3 regions of the Arthrobacter arabinosi genome follow, and region 3 is predicted to be linked to each of the others. Evidence: riboswitches for the same ligand, from Rfam matches in the RefSeq annotation. Region 3 holds a riboswitch; each other region holds the start of a gene.
The links. A riboswitch is a leader RNA that binds a small molecule or an ion and turns the genes downstream of it on or off. The one in region 3 is predicted to bind S-adenosylmethionine.
Positions count from the first base shown of each region.

Region 1: it holds a riboswitch for S-adenosylmethionine, as region 3 does, so the genes downstream of both, ACX80P_RS07000 (ABC transporter substrate-binding protein) here and ACX80P_RS05055 (bifunctional o-acetylhomoserine/o-acetylserine sulfhydrylase) in region 3, are expected to answer to the same signal.
Region 2: it holds a riboswitch for S-adenosylmethionine, as region 3 does, so the genes downstream of both, ACX80P_RS02265 (ABC transporter substrate-binding protein) here and ACX80P_RS05055 (bifunctional o-acetylhomoserine/o-acetylserine sulfhydrylase) in region 3, are expected to answer to the same signal.

Region 1 covers NZ_JBTNDF010000002.1:606,551-612,044, reverse strand. The annotation lists gene ACX80P_RS07010 (ABC transporter permease) at 1-6, opposite strand, end outside; gene ACX80P_RS07005 (ABC transporter permease) at 3-1,004, opposite strand; gene ACX80P_RS07000 (ABC transporter substrate-binding protein) at 1,001-2,698, opposite strand; SAM riboswitch class I at 2,804-2,902, opposite strand; gene ACX80P_RS06995 (heme-degrading domain-containing protein) at 3,035-3,580, opposite strand; gene ACX80P_RS06990 (matrixin family metalloprotease) at 3,691-4,662, opposite strand; gene ACX80P_RS06985 (hypothetical protein) at 5,015-5,383, opposite strand; gene ACX80P_RS06980 (SDR family NAD(P)-dependent oxidoreductase) at 5,415-5,494, opposite strand, start outside.
Region 2 covers NZ_JBTNDF010000001.1:471,084-476,577, forward strand. The annotation lists gene ACX80P_RS02255 (ABC transporter permease) at 1-633, opposite strand, end outside; gene ACX80P_RS02260 (ABC transporter permease) at 630-1,562, opposite strand; gene ACX80P_RS02265 (ABC transporter substrate-binding protein) at 1,563-3,224, opposite strand; SAM riboswitch class IV at 3,360-3,487, opposite strand; gene ACX80P_RS02270 (DUF4383 domain-containing protein) at 3,673-4,137, opposite strand; gene ACX80P_RS02275 (heavy metal translocating P-type ATPase) at 4,222-5,494, opposite strand, start outside.
Region 3 covers NZ_JBTNDF010000002.1:169,786-175,279, forward strand. The annotation lists gene ACX80P_RS05040 (SGNH/GDSL hydrolase family protein) at 1-483, shown strand, start outside; gene ACX80P_RS05045 (hypothetical protein) at 499-741, opposite strand; gene metX (homoserine O-acetyltransferase MetX) at 855-1,997, opposite strand; gene ACX80P_RS05055 (bifunctional o-acetylhomoserine/o-acetylserine sulfhydrylase) at 2,004-3,320, opposite strand; SAM riboswitch class IV at 3,399-3,515, opposite strand; gene ACX80P_RS05060 (VOC family protein) at 3,693-4,334, shown strand; gene ACX80P_RS05065 (CPBP family intramembrane glutamic endopeptidase) at 4,339-5,142, opposite strand; gene hutI (imidazolonepropionase) at 5,185-5,494, opposite strand, start outside.

The DNA.
Region 1 (5,494 bases), 440 kb from region 3:
GCTCATGCTGCGGATCCCTTCGGGTTCGTGCGGGGGTCGACCACGCGGTAGAGGACGTCCACCACGAGGTTCACGAGGATGTAGACCGCGGCGATGATGACCACCACGGCGAGGGTGACGGGCAGGTCGCGGTTCACGATGGCGTCCACGAGGGACCGGCCCAGCCCGGGCCGGGCGAAGATGATCTCCGCGACGACCGCGGAACTCACGAGGGAGCCCACGGCCCAGGCGGAGAGGGTGATGCCGGGCAGGATCGCGTGGCGGAGGGCGTGGGTCAGCCGGACGGCGGTGTCGCTCAGGCCGCGGGCCCGGGCGCTCAGGACGAACGGCTGGGCGAGGGCGTCCTCGAACGAGGACCGGGTGACCTGGGCGATGAACCCGGCCAGGGGGATCGCGAGGGAGAGCGCCGGGAGCACGAGCGACCGGAAGCCGTCGTTGCCGGCCACAGGGAACCAGCCGAGGGTGACCGCGAAGACCACGGCGAGCATGATGCCCACCCAGAACTGGGGGAGGGAGGCGAAGAACACCTCGACGGCACGGCCGGCGCCGTCGAGCGCGCGCCCCCGGCCGACCGTCAGGAGGGTGCACGCGAGGGCGATCACCCAGGCGAAGAGAAGGGCGAGCCCGGCGAGCTGCAGCGTCGGCAGGATCTGCGGCCCGATGATCTCCAGGACAGGGACCTTGAAGATGTACGAGACGCCGAAGTCGCCCGTGACGAGGTCGCCGAGATAGGAGAGGTACTGGACGGGGACGGGCTGGTCGAGCCCGTACTCGGCGCGGACCGCCGCGACCGTGTCCGCGGACGGCGAGGAGCCCGCACCGCCGAGGATCGCCGTGATCGGATCGCCCGGAGTCAGGCGCAGGACGAAGAACGTGAGGGTCACCGCCGCCCAGAGGACGAACAGGCTACCGGCCGCCCGCCTCGCGATGACCTTTCCGGCGGTACCGGCGGTCGCCGTCGTGCGGGGTGCTGCAGTGAGGGAATCGAGGGACTGGGTGCTCATTCGGAATCCACCGTCGTGACGTCGTAGAGGTAGGGGAGGGACAGGCTCGGCTCGAGGGCGAGGTTCCGGTAGCGGTCGCTCCGGAGTGCCACCTGGCTGGCCTGGTTGTAGAGGGGCAGCTGCAGGGCGTTGTCGCTCACGATCTGCTGCGCCCGGTAGTACAGGTCCGCGCGTTGCGTGGGATCGTCCGTGGCGAGGGCGTCGTTGAGGATGCCGTCCAGCTCCGGGTTGCGGAAGCCCGATCCGTTGGGTACGAAGCCCGCTGATTCCGTGTACTCGGAGGAGAACACGATCCGCAGGACGTCGGCCGTGTTGGTGTTCCAGTAGTCGGCACGGAGGTCGTAGTCGAAGGTGTTGCCGAGTTCGCTGACGGTCGCGCCGTCCCCGTTCTCGATGAGTACCTCGAACCCGGCCTTCTTCGCCGTCGCCTGGATCTGCGTGACGAGGGCCTGATGCGCGGCGGGCCACGCGCCGGGTGTGTAGGGGAAGTGGACGGTCAGGCGCTCGCCGTTCTTCACGCGGTAGCCTTCGTCGTCGCGCTCCGTCCAGCCGGCCTCGTCGAGCAGGCGCGAGGCCTCCTCCGGGTCGGGATCGTAGACGTGCTCGAAGTCGGGGGAGTAGAAGCCGGTGGCGGAGCTCAGCGGCCCGCCGGCCCGCGTCACGGTGCCGAAGTAGACGCTGGTGATGCCGGCGTCGACGTACGCGCTGCGCAGGAACGCCTTGCGGACGTCGATGTCGTCGAACGGTGCACGCGTCGTGTTGAGGATCAGGTTGGTCGGATTGCCCGGCCTGTCCTGCAGGATCAGCTCGACGTTCGGGTCCGCCCCGGCCTCGTCGACATGGACGGACGGCATGAGGTCCAGGGCATCGACCTGACCGGCCCGCAGGAGTCCGTAGCGCGTGGAGTCCTCCGGGACGATCCTCCATTCGATCTTCTCGATGTGCGCGGGACCCTCGTGCTGCGCGTACGGCGGGGCCGAGTTGTAGTCCTCGTTCCGGACCAGGCTGACCCTGGACTGGGGTACGTAGTCCACGATCCTGTAGGGTCCGGTCCCCACGGGAGCGTTGCAGTTCTCGGCCTGGGGGCGCTCGAGCGCCGCCGGTGATTCTATGCCGAGGAACGGCTGCGCGAGCACCTCGAGGAACGCCGCGTACGGGCGGTTGAGGGTGACGACGGCCGTGGTCTCGTCCACGACCTCCGTGCCCACGTACGGCGTGAGGTAGCCGCCGGCCGTCCCGGACTGCGTGTCGGGATCGATCATGTGGTCGAGGTTGGCCTTGACCGCCTCCGCGGTGAGCTTGGTGCCGTCGGTGAACCAGACGTCGTCGCGCATGGTGAAGGTGTAGGTGAGGCCGTCCTCGGAGACCGACCAGTCCGCGGCCAGCCATGGGTGGATGGCGCCCTCGCTGTCCTGGGAGACCAGTGAGTCGAGGTAGTTCGCCGCGATGGATGCCTGTGGCATGTCGCCGTTGACGTGGGGGTCCAGGCAGGAGATGTCCTTGCCCGTGGCGAACACGAAGGTGTCGTCCTCGCCGGCGGCCGCTGACCCCCCGCAGCCGCTCGTGGTGAGGACCAGTCCCGCCGCCGCGGCGAGCAGGGCGATGCTGCGGGGTGCGGAGGGGTGGGGTGCAGGCGGGCGGGGGGATCGGCGGGTGGGCCGGGGAGTGGCGGTGCTGGGACTTGCTGTTCTCACGCGGTGCTCCTGAATCATCGCCCGATGGAGGGCTGATACAGGTCGCCGGCAGGCGCCCCGGGCATGCAGGAGCACGGAGGGACAGACCAACGAAAGCGAGTAGCTTCTCCATCGGTCCTGGCAGTAGCACCGTTCCCCGTTGCTACACGGGGAGGGTTGCTGCGGCGTCGTCGATCCAGGTCTCTCGGCCGCTCGGGATGGTTATGGGTCCAGCTAAGCGCACGGGACGGCGGGGACGCCAGAGGCCCCCGTCACAATCGGTCACGCAGCGTTACGGGAGGAGGCACAGGGCCACACCGCGCCGCCGTGATCCGCGCCAGAGCGCCGTCGAGCGGCTTACAGTCCGTCGGCCGCGTGGAAGGTGCGCAGCGCCTCGACGACGAGCCTGTGGTCCTCGAGCTGCGGAAGGCCGGAGACGGTCACGGTGGCAACGGGGCCGACGTCCTTGATGTACAGGGGGAACGAGCCGCCATGCGCTGCGTAGATCGTCGTGTCGAACAGGGGATCGTCCTCCACGCGCCCTCCGTTCCGCCGCCCGCGGAGGCCGACGAGCAGGGAGGGAACGAGATAGCGTTCGGCCGTGAGGCTCTTGGCGTCGAGCCAGTAGTCGTTGTCGGGCGTGGTGCCGTCGAGCGCGGCACGGAACAGGATGTGGTCCGGCCGCCGGATGCAGACCGCGATCGGCAGGTTGCGTCCTACCCCGAGCTGGACGAGCAACTGCCCCAGGGCGACGGCGTCGTCGTTCGTGAAGCGGGTGAACTGGAGTTCGGCGACTTCCCTCTCGACCGTCTCGATCAGCGCTTCGAGCGCCTCGGCAGACTGGTTGCTGCCGCCGTCGGGATCGAACGACTGGACGGCAGAAGGGAGGGCGTCATTGCTCATCTCCCTAATTTACGTGGTTCACGGGACGTGGCGGGTTTTTCCTCGGTCGGCGAGCAATTTTTCCGGGGATGCGGTGCGGGTACCACGTGTGCCAGTCACCCTGGTCGACGTCAGAGTCCGGGTGCGCAGGGACCCGTGCCGAGAAGCGCGAGACCGGCGAGATCGCCCTCCCCGAAGGAGAGCTGTCCGACGTTCTCCGCATACATCAGCTGACCGGGGTCATCCACATGATCGAGCCCGACGACGTGCGCGAGCTCATGCATGATCGTCGCCCGCAGGTACGCGCGCCCGTCCGGGTAACCGAGGGAGGTGGCCGCGTCGGTCGTGTCGAGCTGCACCTGCCCGCCCACGTACACCAGCGGTTGCCCGGGTGCCTGGGCGTAGTCGCTGCCGCCCAGCCCGGCGACGTCCCCGGCCAGGCCCGGGATCTCCGCCTCACTGGTCCAGGTGAAGAGCACCGGCACCCACGCCTTCCCGTACAGCTCCGGCTGGTAGAGGTCGCGCTCCTCGCTGGGCGCCTCCGTCGTCGTGCCGTCGTCGACGAACCGCAGGCCCGTGGCGGCCGACACCGCCGCCACGGCCTCCTGTACCAGCCCCTCCGACCCGATCGGGGCGTTGTCCGGCCGGACGACGTAGTGCACGGGCCGGCACGGATCGTAGGCCACCCATGGCTGGTCCTCGACGGGCGAGTCCATCAGCGTGAACGCCGTCGACGCCGGTGCGGGTGGGGGCGTCCCCAGCGGAATGTCGCTGGCCTCGACTCCGCGCGGCGGGACGTCGGCGCCCGGCACGTAGGGCAGCGCGACCGGCAGGACGAAGCGGTCGAACAGCGGCGGCGTCGCGTACAGGGCTGCGATCAGGAGCAGGGCGGCCACCGTGCCGAAGCGCCGCTTCCGGCGCCTTCGACCGGGCGACGAGTGCTTCCGGGGCGGCCCGTACACCGGTGCGGCCCGCCAGGGTGGGGGGGCGGACGGCGTGCCGAGGGCGTCGTCGAGCGACCACTGCGGGATCCTGCCCGACGGCGACCGCCGGACGGCCTCCAGCCGTGCGTCGCGGCCCTCGTGGTACCACTCACGATCCATTGCCCCCATGCGCCCCGCGCTTCCCCCCGCCGACTGATGTCCGTCCCATCCTGCTGTGCTGTTGCCGCAGGATGGGGGGCGTGTCGCGAGTCCTTGGGGAAACCTGAGGGAAGACTGGGCTCGGCACGGTGCTGCAGCCGCGGCGTCGTGCCTGCCGTCGCGGGGCCAACGGCGCAACAGACGGCGTGTCGCAGGTCGACACGCGCTCCGACACGTCGAACCCGTGCACGACGGCGCGGGCCTCCCCGCAGCCGGGGAAGCCCAGGAAACGACGACGGCCCCGCCCAGGACGGAAGCCCCAGGAACGACGACGGCCCCACCCGCCAGCCGGAGGCAGCGGACGGGGCCGAACCTAGGAGACGGCAGCGCCCCTGCGGACGTCTCGTACTGCTGCCATGCCTTCACGCAGCACCCGATCGGCGAGCGGGGACGCGCCGGGCAGGATCCGGGCCACCCGCTCGACGATGCAGGAGGCCGCGCCCGTCCGCTCGGAGTGCTCGACCACCGCGTCCCACAGCTCACGGACGGTGTCGCACGCGCTCGTCCGTCCCGTGCTCCCCGCAACGATCCACCGTTCTCCGGTCACCCGGACGACGGGTGCGCCGGGCAGGCCGGCGGCGACGGCATTGACGAGCTGGGCGACGAGCAGCAGGTCCCGTGTCGTCCGGACCGGCCCGAGCACCGGATCGGCGACGACGGCGCGGCCGCATGCACCGCACATCAGGCCGGTGCGCCTTCCGTGCCCTGCGCCGTCATGGCATCACGTCTCCCGAGTTGGGCCCGAGGGTCTGACCGACGAAGAGGTTCCCACCGGGATCGCTCGCGAGGAGCA
Region 2 (5,494 bases), on a different contig from region 3:
GAGGAGGATCCGCCAGGCCGGCAGGCCCAGTGTCCGTGCGGCCTCGACGAATCCGGATCGCCGGACGAGGTGTGTCTGCGCCCTCGTGAGGCGCGCGTAGTAGGCGACGCTGCCGGCTCCGATCGCGAGGATCGCGTTCTCCGTGCCGCCGCCGATGATCCCGATGACCACGAGCGCGAGGAGGATCTCGGGGATGGCGAGGGTGACGTCGAGGAACCGCATCACGGAGGCTTCGACGAGCCGCCCGTTCAGGCCGGCGAGGAGGCCGATCGCCGTCCCGCCGACCAGGCCGATCGCCGTCGCGCCGATCCCGATGAACAGGGAGGTCGCCGCGCCGTGGACGATGCGCGTGTAGTTGTCGGCCCCGGAGTCGTCCGTCCCGAACCAGGCGCCGGCACCCGGTGCCTCGAAGCTCCGGGCCGGATCCACCGCGTACGGATCGGCGGGTGCGAGCAGGCCCGGGGCGAGGACCGCGGCCGCGAGCCACAGGAGGAACGCGGAGGAGAGCAGGATGCCGGGACGGAAGCGCCACCGACGCGGTGTCCTGGCAGGACCTCGAAGGACTGCCCGCTGTGCGGGGGGTGCGGCCAGGGGTGCGATGGCAGGCGGGAGGGTGCGTGAGGCGATGCTCATGCCGTTACCACTTTCGGGTCGATGAGCGTGTACAGGAGGTCGATCAGGAGGTTCACGACGACGTAGACCGCAGCCGCGAGCAGGACGATCCCGATGATGACCGGCAGGTCCTTGTTGTAGACCGAGGCCAGGGTGAGCGACCCGATACCCTGCCGGCTGAACAGGGTCTCGACGACCACCGACCCGCCGAGCAGTGCGGCGACGACGAACCCGGACATGGTCAGGACGGGGATGGCCGCGTGCCGGAGGGCGTGCCGGATCCGGACCGGGAGGTCGCGCATGCCCCGTGAGCGGGCCGTCAGGATGAATGGTTGCTCCAGGACGCCCTCGAGTTCGTTCCGGAGGACCTGCGACAGCGTCCCGAAGATCGCCAGTGCCAGGGTGAGGGCAGGGAGCACCAGGGCGGCGATGCCCTGGTTCCCGCCGATGGGGAACCAGTGCAGGGTGAACGAGAAGACGATCAGCAGCGCGAAGCCGATGATGAACGTCGGCGTCGCGGCGAAGACCACCTCGATGCCGGAGACGATCGACCGGATCCAGGGCGCCCGCTGGGCGGACAGCACGGCGACCGCGAGCGTGAGGGGCAGGGCCACGACGACGGCGGCTGCCGCGAGTGCCGCCGTCGCGCCGATCTGCTGCCCGATCGCTTCCGTGACGGGAAGGCGCAGCCGGTAGGACTGCCCGAGGTCGCCCTGCAGGAGGTTCCCGAGGTAGCTGCCGTACTGGACGGGGAAGGGCTGGTCCAGGAGGTAGTCGGCCCGGACCTGCGCGAGGGTCTCGGCGGTGGGCCGGGCGTCGGGACCGCCGAGGATGAGCAGCGCCGTGTCGCCCGGGATCAGGTACACCGCGAGGAAGGTCAGCGTCGCGGCGCCCCAGAGGACGCCGACGCCGACGGCGAGTCGCGTGAGGACGCGTCGGAGCACGGCCACCTACTCGGCCTTCCACGCGTAGGTGAGGACCGGCACGGGGTGCGAGGTGTCCACCGCGACGTCGCGCACGGTGTTCGCGTAGGCGAACTGGCTCGGGTTCTCGTACAGCGGTACGCCCGGCACGATCTCGAGCAACCGGTGCTGGGCCTTCGAGTAGGCCTCCTGTGCGACGGGGCCGTCGTCGGCCTCGCGGGCCGTCTCCAGCAGGTCGTCGAGGTGCGGGTCGTCGACGTGGGACGAGTTCTGGCCGATCCGCTCACCCGTGATCTCGGAGGAGTGGTAGCGGATGAACAGGACGTCGGTGGTGTTGGTGTGCCACACGCCGGCCAGGGCGTCGTAGTCCCCCGCGTAGCGGAGTTCGGTGAGTTGCGCCTGGGGGAGCTGGTTGATCCGGAGGTCGAAGCCGACCTTCCGCGCCTCACCCTGGAGCTGCACGAGCAGCGGGCTCGGCGTGGAACTCTCCACCGTGGGCACCTCGACCGTGAGCCGCTTCCCGTCCCTGGTGCGGAAGCCCTCGTCGTCCCGCCCGGTCCAGCCGGCGTCGTCGAGCAGTTGGTTCGCCCGCTCGGGGTCGTAGGTCAGGACGCCTTCCACGGACGGGTCGTAGTACCTGCTCTCCTTCGACAGGAAGCCGTCGATCGGGGTGTAGGTGCCGAAGCCGAGGCTCTCCGTGACGGCTTCCGTGTCCACTGCGGCAGCGAAGGCCTGCCGGACCGCGAGGTCGTCGAACGGCGCACGGTTGAGGTTGAAGCTGAGCACGTAGGGGCTGCCGGTGCGGGGCAGGTTCTCGTAGGTGAAGTCCGGGTCCGCCTGCACCGCGGCGGCGTTCTGCGGTGCGAGGTTCTCCGTCAGGTCGTACTGGCCCGAGACGAGGGACTGGTGGCGGATGACGGGTTCGCTGACGAGGGTGACCTCGACGCCGTCGAGGTACGCCTCACCGTCACCCTCGAGCCACTCGGGCGCCCAGTCGTAGCCGGCCCGCTTGGTGTAGCTGATGCTCTGGCCCGGCTTGTAGTCGGCGACGGTGAACGGGCCGGTACCGATGGGCTTCTGGCACAGCGTCTCCGGCGACTCGGCGATGGCCTTGCCCGAGTTCATGCCGAGCCACGACTGCGCGAGCGTGTAGAGGAACGGCGTGTAGGGGTACGCGAGGTGGGCCTCGAAGGTGTACTCGTCGATCACCGTCCCGTCCACGTACGGGGCGATGTACGCGGCGGCGAGGGGGGACTTCGTGGCGGGGTCCCTCATGTGTTCGAAGTTCTGCCCGAGGACCTCGGCGTTCCAGGGCGAGCCGTCGCTGAACGTGACGCCCTCCTTGAGGTGGAACGTGTAGGTTCTGCCGTCCGGGGAGACGTCCCAGGACTCGGCGAGGTGGGGTGCGATGTCCCCGTCCTCGTCGAGCGTCACCACGTTGTCGTAGATGAGGCGGCCGAGGAACTGCTGCTGGGTGGCGGAGATGCCGTGGCCGTCGAGGCAACCCGGCTCGGCCGAGATGGAGACGTCGAGGATGCCGCCGGACACCGGCTCGGCGTCCGGCGCCGACGAGGAGTCCGCCGGGCCGGCGCAACCGCTGAGCAGGACCGCGACGGTGACGGCTGACAGCGCCGTGAGATGCCGGAAGAGCGGCTGATTCCGGGCAGGGGGAATTACTGATGCATTCATGGGGAATTCCTCGGGGACGTTCCGGCGCAGCGCGCAGCGCAATGCGTCGGGAAATGAAGAGAAAGGGGGCAGACGCACGAAAGGCGCCGGGTTCGTGCTAGGGGAGGGCCGTACAACTCACGGTGAGTGCCTTTCGCAGTGCTCTTGCCTGCGCCGGACCGGCACAAAGTGCCATGGCGGAGGCCGCTTCGTCATCCGAACCACCCGGGAACATGGGGTTGGTGTGCGGCCCAGTCGGAGCTTGGCGACCGCATCTCTTGAAGCTGGAATTACTATAGGCACGAAAAAGCGTCGGGCGGCGAAGAAGAAGTAATGTGACCGTCGGAATGCGGCGCGGTCATTCCGGAAACGTGCACGGTCCGGAAGGACGGCAGAAGAAGGTCCCCGCCGAACCGTGGTTGGCGGGGACCCCCTGTGGAAGACGCCGATCGTGCGGGTGCCGGAGATACTACGTCCCGGCGTGCTCCTCGACGTCGGTCGAGGCGAGCGCGCCGCCGACCACCAACACGATACCGAGCACCAGGTTCGCCCAGTTGGTGGCTGCGTTGATGGACAGGAAGTTGGCGGCGACGTCGGCAGTCACGAAGAGGCCGTAGATCCAGAGCACCAGGAAGAAGACGCCTGCTCCGAGAAGGTAGTAGCGTGCTTCGACCGGTTGCCGCGCCAGGACGATGCCGGCGGCGCCCACGAGTGCGTAGAGGACACTCAGCAGGACGCTTGTCTGGAAGATGCCGAGGAACAACGCGGAGGAGTTGCTCGCGAAGGCCAGGGTGTTGTAGTTCGAGGTGATTCCCGGGATGAGACTGAGTACCCCGATCAGAAGCATCAGCCCCCCGGCAACGAGGGCCAATGTGCGTGACGCGACGCCCGAATGGGCATGGGCACGCTTGGGGTTGAGTGCGGAGGAGGACATGACCGTTTTCCTTCGACGAATCGTTGGGTGTCTGACCCCTCAAGGATGCGGCGCCGTCAGCGTCAGCAGTAGGGAACAATGTCCCTACTGGGTTCGCGTACCTGCGGTCGGAGAGCCGGACGGCGGCGAGGAGGCGGGCGGTACGGGCGCCGGCGGGGCCTCGGACCGGGGTGAGCGTGCCGCACGCAGAGCGTAGAGGATCGTCAGCAGATCGATGCCCTCCTGCCCGAAGGCGCCGGCCAGTGGGGGGACGAGCCCCAGCGCTGCGCACACCATCAGCAGGAGGCTCAGCGCAATGCCGATCCCGATGCTCTGCAGCGCTATCCGCAGGGTGCGTTTCCCGATGAGCACGGCCTCGGTGACTTTCGCGAGGTCGTCGACGGTGATGATGACCTCCGCCGATTCGCTGGCCGCCGTCGACCCCCGCGCACCCATGGCGATCCCGACGTCGGCGGCCGCGAGGACCGGGGCGTCGTTGACGCCGTCGCCCACCATGATCACCGGGCGTCCGGGGAGGGTCCGGACGATCTCCACCTTGTCGGAGGGAAGGCAGTCGGTGTGGATGGTGGACACTCCGGCCTCCCGCGCGATGTGGCGTGCAGTGGCTTCGACGTCGCCGGTGAGCATGAGCACGTCGCGCACACCGAGCGCGACGAGCGAGCTGACCGTGGCGGGCGCTGCGCTGCGCAGGGCGTCCCGCAGGATGATGACCCCGGCGAAGCGCTCGCCGACCCCCACGTAGACGGCAGTCTCACCCGGCGAGAGGGGCGGGGCCGGGACACGCCCCACGAGGCTTTCCAGGAAGCGGCGTTTGCCGACGGTGACCGTCGTCCCCGCGACCTGCGCGCGCACGCCGTCGGTGGCGACCTCCTGTGCCCCGCTCACAGGATGGAGGGTCAGCCCGCGCTCTGCGGCTTCGGCGGTGATGGCGGCGGCCAGGACATGCGTGGAGTACTGCTCCGCGGATGCGGCAAGAGCCAGGACCTCGCCCTCGCTGAGGGGTCCGGCCGTCGGCGAGAGCAGGATCGCGCCGACCAGCGGCGTGCCGGAGGTCAGGGTGCCGGTCTTGTCGAAGGCCACGCTCCGGGCCCGGGCGAGCTGCTCCAGGGCCTGGGTGCTCCTGATGATGATCCCCGCCCGGGCGGCCCTGCTGATGCCGCCGAGGAACGCGACGGGGGCGGCGATGAGCAGGGGGCAGGGCGTGGCCGCGACCAGGACCGCGGCGGCCCGGGTGGGATCGGAACTCGCGAACCACGCCAGGGCGGCGAGGACCAGCGCGACGGCGGTGAAGGGGACCGCGAACCGGTCGGCGAGCCTGACCGTCGGCGAGCGGCTGGCGGAGGCTTCCTCGACGAGC
Region 3 (5,494 bases):
GTCGTCGGGACCCTCGCCGCGTCGGGGGCGACGATCGTGCTGCTCACGGGACCCGACGTCCGCGAGACGGTCCTCGGGACCATCCGGTCGAAGACAGCCATCTACAACGAGAATCTCCGCACCATCGCGGCCCGGCACGAGGCCGTCGTCGCCGACATGTGGGCGCTCCGCCAGCTGACCAACCCGCAGATGTGGTCCACCGACCGGCTGCACTTCTCGCCCCTCGGGCACCACACCATCGCCGCCATGGTGCTCGACACCCTCGCGGTCCCGCACACCCTGCTGCCCCTGCAGCCGAAGGACCTGCCCGCGCGGAGCTGGCGGACGGCGCGCGCCGAGGACCTCGTCTGGGCGCGCAGGTACTTCGCGCCCTGGGTCCTGCGGCGGCTCCGGCACCAGTCCTCCGGCGACGGCGTGATCGCCAAGCGTCCCGAGCCGGGGCCGATCTTCGGCCCCGGCATGCCGCCGGGCACGGCGGACTAGCCCGCCGTGCGGGTCCTAGCCGTCGAGCGAGACGTCACCGCTGGCCACGGCATCGGCACAGGCGCTGAGGTCCGGCCCGGGCTTGAAGTCCACGAACTGCGGCTGCAGCTTCTGGAAGAGGAACTCGTAGACCTCGTCGCGGGACTTCCCCTCCAGGGTCTCCGCGGCCTCCCGGACCGCTTCCTGAAGCGCGCGATCCGCGTCGAGCAGGATCTTGTCGCGGGCTTCCTGGTTCCAGCCAATCGTGCTCAGTTCCATGAACAGCTCCTCTTCATCGCCGATCGATCCGTCCGGAGCCACGCCCCGGCCGTGCCCGCCACCAAACCGTAAGCAGGCTTACTTCCACCCTAGGTCCTCGTCGGGGGGCTCGGCTACCGGCTGTAGAAGGCGGATCGGAGCTGGTCGTCGAGCTGGTGGATCTGTGTGAGGAAGGCGTCGTGGCCCATCGGCGAGGAGATCACGTGGACGGGGACGTCGCCGGGCAGCCCTGCCGCGAGCCGGTGCGACTGCCACGGGAAGTAGAGCCGGTCCGAATCCACGGCGGCGATGAAGAACTCCGACGTCGCCGCCCCGAGGACGTCCTCGAGGCTCCCCCGCCCGCGCGCCGCGTCGTGGCTCATGAGCGCCTCCGTGAGGATCACGTAGCTGTTGGCGTCGAAGCGGTCCACGAGCTTGTCGGCCTGGTGGTCCAGGTAGCTCTCCACCCGGTAGCGGCCCCGGTCGGCGGGCAGGACGGCCCCGAGGGGCTGCTCGGCGTCCTGCTCCGCGCGACCGAAGCGGCCTTCGAGTTCCTGCTCCGCCCGGTAGGTGATGTGCGCGATCCGCCGGGCGACGCCGAGGCCCGCATCCGGATGCGGGCCGTCGTAGTAGTCGCCGCCACGGTAGGCGGGGTCGAGGCGGATGGCCTGCAGCTGCGCCTGGGCGAACGCTATCTGTTCGGCCGAACTGGCGGCAGTGCAGGCGATGACGGCGCACCTCTCCACACGCTGCGGGAACATCAGGGCCCACTCGAGGGCCCGGGCGCCGCCCATGGACCCGCCGAGCACGGAGTGCCAGCGATCGATGCCGAGCTGGTCGGCGAGGAGGCTCTCCGCGCGCACCGCGTCGCGGATGGTGACGAAGGGGAACCGTGCGCCCCACGGTCCGCCGTCGGGCGCGGGGCTGGCCGGCCCCGTCGAGCCGTAGCAGCCTCCCAGCATGTTGACGGACACCACGAAGTAGCGATCGGTGTCCACCGTGCGGCCGGGGCCCACGAGCGAGTCCCACCAGCCCTCCTCCTCCGAGGCGCCGCGGGCCACGTGCGAGCTGCCGGTCAGGGCATGCTGCACGAGGACGGCGTTGGAGCGCTCCCGGTCCAGCCGGCCCCAGGTCTCGAAGGCCAGCTGGACGTCGGGCAGCTCACCCCCGGTCTCGAGGACCAGCGGGCCGATGGACGCGAAGCGGAGCAGCCCGTCCCCGCACGGGGGCGCGTCGCCGAGCCAGGAGGGCAGCGGAGCAGGAGGGTACGTGGTCACGAACGGTCAGGCTCCCTTGGCGGCGCGGAACCCCGCGTCGAGGTCGGCGAGGATGTCGGTGATGTTCTCGAGCCCCACGGACAGCCGCACCAGGCCGGGGCGCACCCCCGCGGTGAGCTGCGCCTCCGCCCCGAGCTGGCTGTGCGTCGTCGATGCCGGGTGGATGACCAGCGAGCGGACGTCGCCCACGTTCGCGACATGCGAGTGGAGCTCGAGCCCGTCGACGAAGCGCTTGCCGGCGTCCAGTCCCCCGGCGATGTCGAAGCTCACGATCGCCCCCGTGCCGATCGGCCCGTACTTCTTCCCGCGCTCGTACCAGGGACTCGACGGGAGCCCCGCGTAGGTGACGCGCTCGACGTCGTCGTGCCCCTCCAGCCACTCCGCGACCGCCTGAGCGTTCCGGACGTGGCGTTCGAGGCGCAGGCTGAGGGTCTCCAGTCCCTGCGCGATCAGGAAGGCGTTGAACGGGGAGACGGCGGAACCGAGGTCGCGCAGCAGCTGGACCCGTGCCTTGAGGATGTAGGCGAGGTTCGCGCCGAGCGCACTGCCGACCCCGAGATCGCGCGCGTACACGAGCCCGTGGTAGCTCTCGTCCGGCGTGTTGAAACCGGGGAACCGGTCCGGGTACCGCGCGAAGTCGAAGTTACCCGAGTCCACGATGACTCCGGCGATGGCGTTGCCATGCCCTCCGAGGTACTTGGTCGCCGAGTGCACCACGATGTCGGCACCCCATTCGATGGGACGGATCAGGTACGGCGTGGAGAGCGTGTTGTCGACGATCAGGGGGATGCCGTGCTCGTGGGCGACGCCGCTGACGGCTTCGAGGTCGAGGACGTCCTGCCGCGGATTGGAGACCACCTCGCCGAAGAACAGCTTGGTGTTCGGCCGGACCGCGGCCCGCCACTGCTCGAGGTCGTCCGGGTCCTCGACGAACGTGGTCTCGATCCCGAACTTCTTCAGCGTGTGCTTGAAGAGGTTGTAGGTGCCGCCGTAGAGACTGGGGCTGGCCACGATGTGGTCCCCCGCCTCCGCGATGTTCAGCACCGCGAACGTCTCCGCGGCCTGGCCGGACGCCAGCAGCAGGGCGCCGACGCCGCCTTCGAGGCTCGCGATGCGGGTCTCCACCGCCTCCTGGGTCGGGTTCCCGATCCGCGTGTAGATGGGGGCGAGTTCCGTGAGGGCGAACCGGTTCGCGGCACTCTCCGCGCTCGGGAAGACGAACGACGACGTCTGGTAGATGGGGAGCGCACGCGCCCCCGTCGCCGCGTCCGGCACCTGGCCGGCGTGGATCTGACGTGTTTCGAAGGACCAATCGTTGGACATGGTGTTCCCTCTGATCAGGGGCTCCGCCTGCCCGGCTCCGGCGGGTGCATGCCGCACCGGGAGACCGGACCCCGCAGGAGCCCGCGCTTGAACGGCGCCGATGGGACGCCGGACCTGGTCCTCACCCGGGGCACCCCACCGCGGTTGGAGGGTTGCCGGCCAGCAAGCCGGGGCTGTGTGCTGGCACTCATGACCTGCACTCATGAAAGCGGATCGGGGCGGATCCGGCAAGCGTATGACCCTCCGTTAAGCCGCCTGCGGGCGCGTCACCCGTGCACGGGGAGTCCGCTCCTGATCGGCTGTCCGAGCCCCTCGCCCGGGGTAAGGCAAGCCTTAGTCGAGACACAGATCACTTAGTGCCAAGATAGCCGCATGCGCCTGGACCATGTATCTTATGCCTGCGAATCTGACGGACTTGCCGCGACGGCCGATCGAATCTCGGCCAGGCTCGGCGTCGAGCCGGTGAAGGGTGGTGTGCACCCCCGCTTCGGCACCCGGAACATGATCTTCCCCCTGGTCAACGGCCAGTACCTGGAGGTCGTGGAGGTCCTGAACCACCCGGCGTCGGACAAGGCGCCGTTCGGCCAGGCGGTCCGCGCCCGCTCGGAAGCGGGCGGGGGCTGGATGGGCTGGTGCGTCGCCGTCGACGATCTCGCACCGTTCGAGGAGCGCCTCGGACGCAGCGCCGTGCCCGGCAACCGCAAGTTCCCGGACGGCCAGGAACTCACCTGGCAGCAGATCGGCATCAAGGGCCTCATCGCCGACCCGCAGGTCCCCTACCTGCTCCGCTGGGACGACGGCACGGAGGACCTCCACCCGTCGAAGGCCCGCCCCGCGTCGGTGAAGCTGGACTGCCTAACCATCGCCGGCTCGTCGGAGCGTGTCACCCGCTGGCTCGGCACGGACGTCGAGAAGACCCTCGACGGCGTGCAGGTCCAGTGGATCGCCCCGAACGGGACGCCCGGCGTCATGTCGGTGACGTTCGAGACGCAGAACGGGCGCGTGGAGATCTAGCCGGTCACGCGCCGATCCCCAGGGCCGGCCCGAACAGCGCGAACCCGACGAACCCGGTGATGTCGAGGAGCGCATGGGCGACCACGAGGGGCATGACGCGCCGCGTCCGGGTGTAGAACCACGCGAACAGCACGCCCATCAGGACGTTCCCGATGAACGGGCCGAACCCCTGGTAGAGGTGGTAGCTGCCGCGGATGAGGGAGCTCGTGACGATGATCGCCGGTGTGGACCAGCCGAGCTCCCGCAGGCGGATGAACAGGTAGCCCACGACGATGACCTCCTCGAGCACCGCGTGCCGGAGCGCGGAGAGGACGAGCACCGGGATCGTCCACCAGTAGTCGTCGAGCGCGGCCGGCACGATCGCCGTCGTGATCCCGAGCGCGCGGCCCCCCGCATACACCCCGAGCGTGCCGACGGCGATGATCGCGGCGAGGCCCACTCCGAAGCCGACGGTGCGCAGCGGCTGCTCGACGGTGAGACCCAGGCGCCGGACACCCGAGACGCCGGAGCCGCCGAGCAGGAACAGGACGAGCGCCACGGGCACCAGCGCGAAGAGGATGTCGAGCAGCTGATAGGCGAGGTCGAAGTACTCGCGCTCGTTCAGCACCGGGTTCAGGGTGGTGGTCTGGCCGGCGAGCGGCCCGCGCGTGAGCTTGTCCGCCAGGCTCACGGCGGCGTACACGCCCGACTGCCCGAGCGAGAGCCCGAAGACGATCAGCAGTTCGGCGGTGATCCGCCGTCCCGGGATGGAACCCGCGGGGCCGTCCGCTGCGGGCGGGGCGGTGGAGGACGAGGATTCGGCAGTCATGACGCCATCCTCCCAGCGGAGGCCGGGTGGTTCCCACTCCTCCTACCGGACGCGCGTACCCGCGCGCCAGACGGCGTGCACGAGCGGCATCCCGGGCCGGTAGGCGAGGTGCGTGGCCGACGGCGCGTTCAGCAGCTGCAGGTCCGCGCGGTGCCCGACGGCGAGCGACCCGACGGCGCGGAGTCCGTCGGCGTCCCGTCCGGTGTGGCGCCGCAGCGCCAGGGCTCCCCCGTAGGTGGCGGCGCGGACCGCCTCGTGGACCGTCAAGCCCATCTGCAGGACGGCGGTGGCCACGCAGAACGCCATGGAGCTCGTGTAGGACGTCCCCGGATTGCAGTTGCTCGCGAGGGCG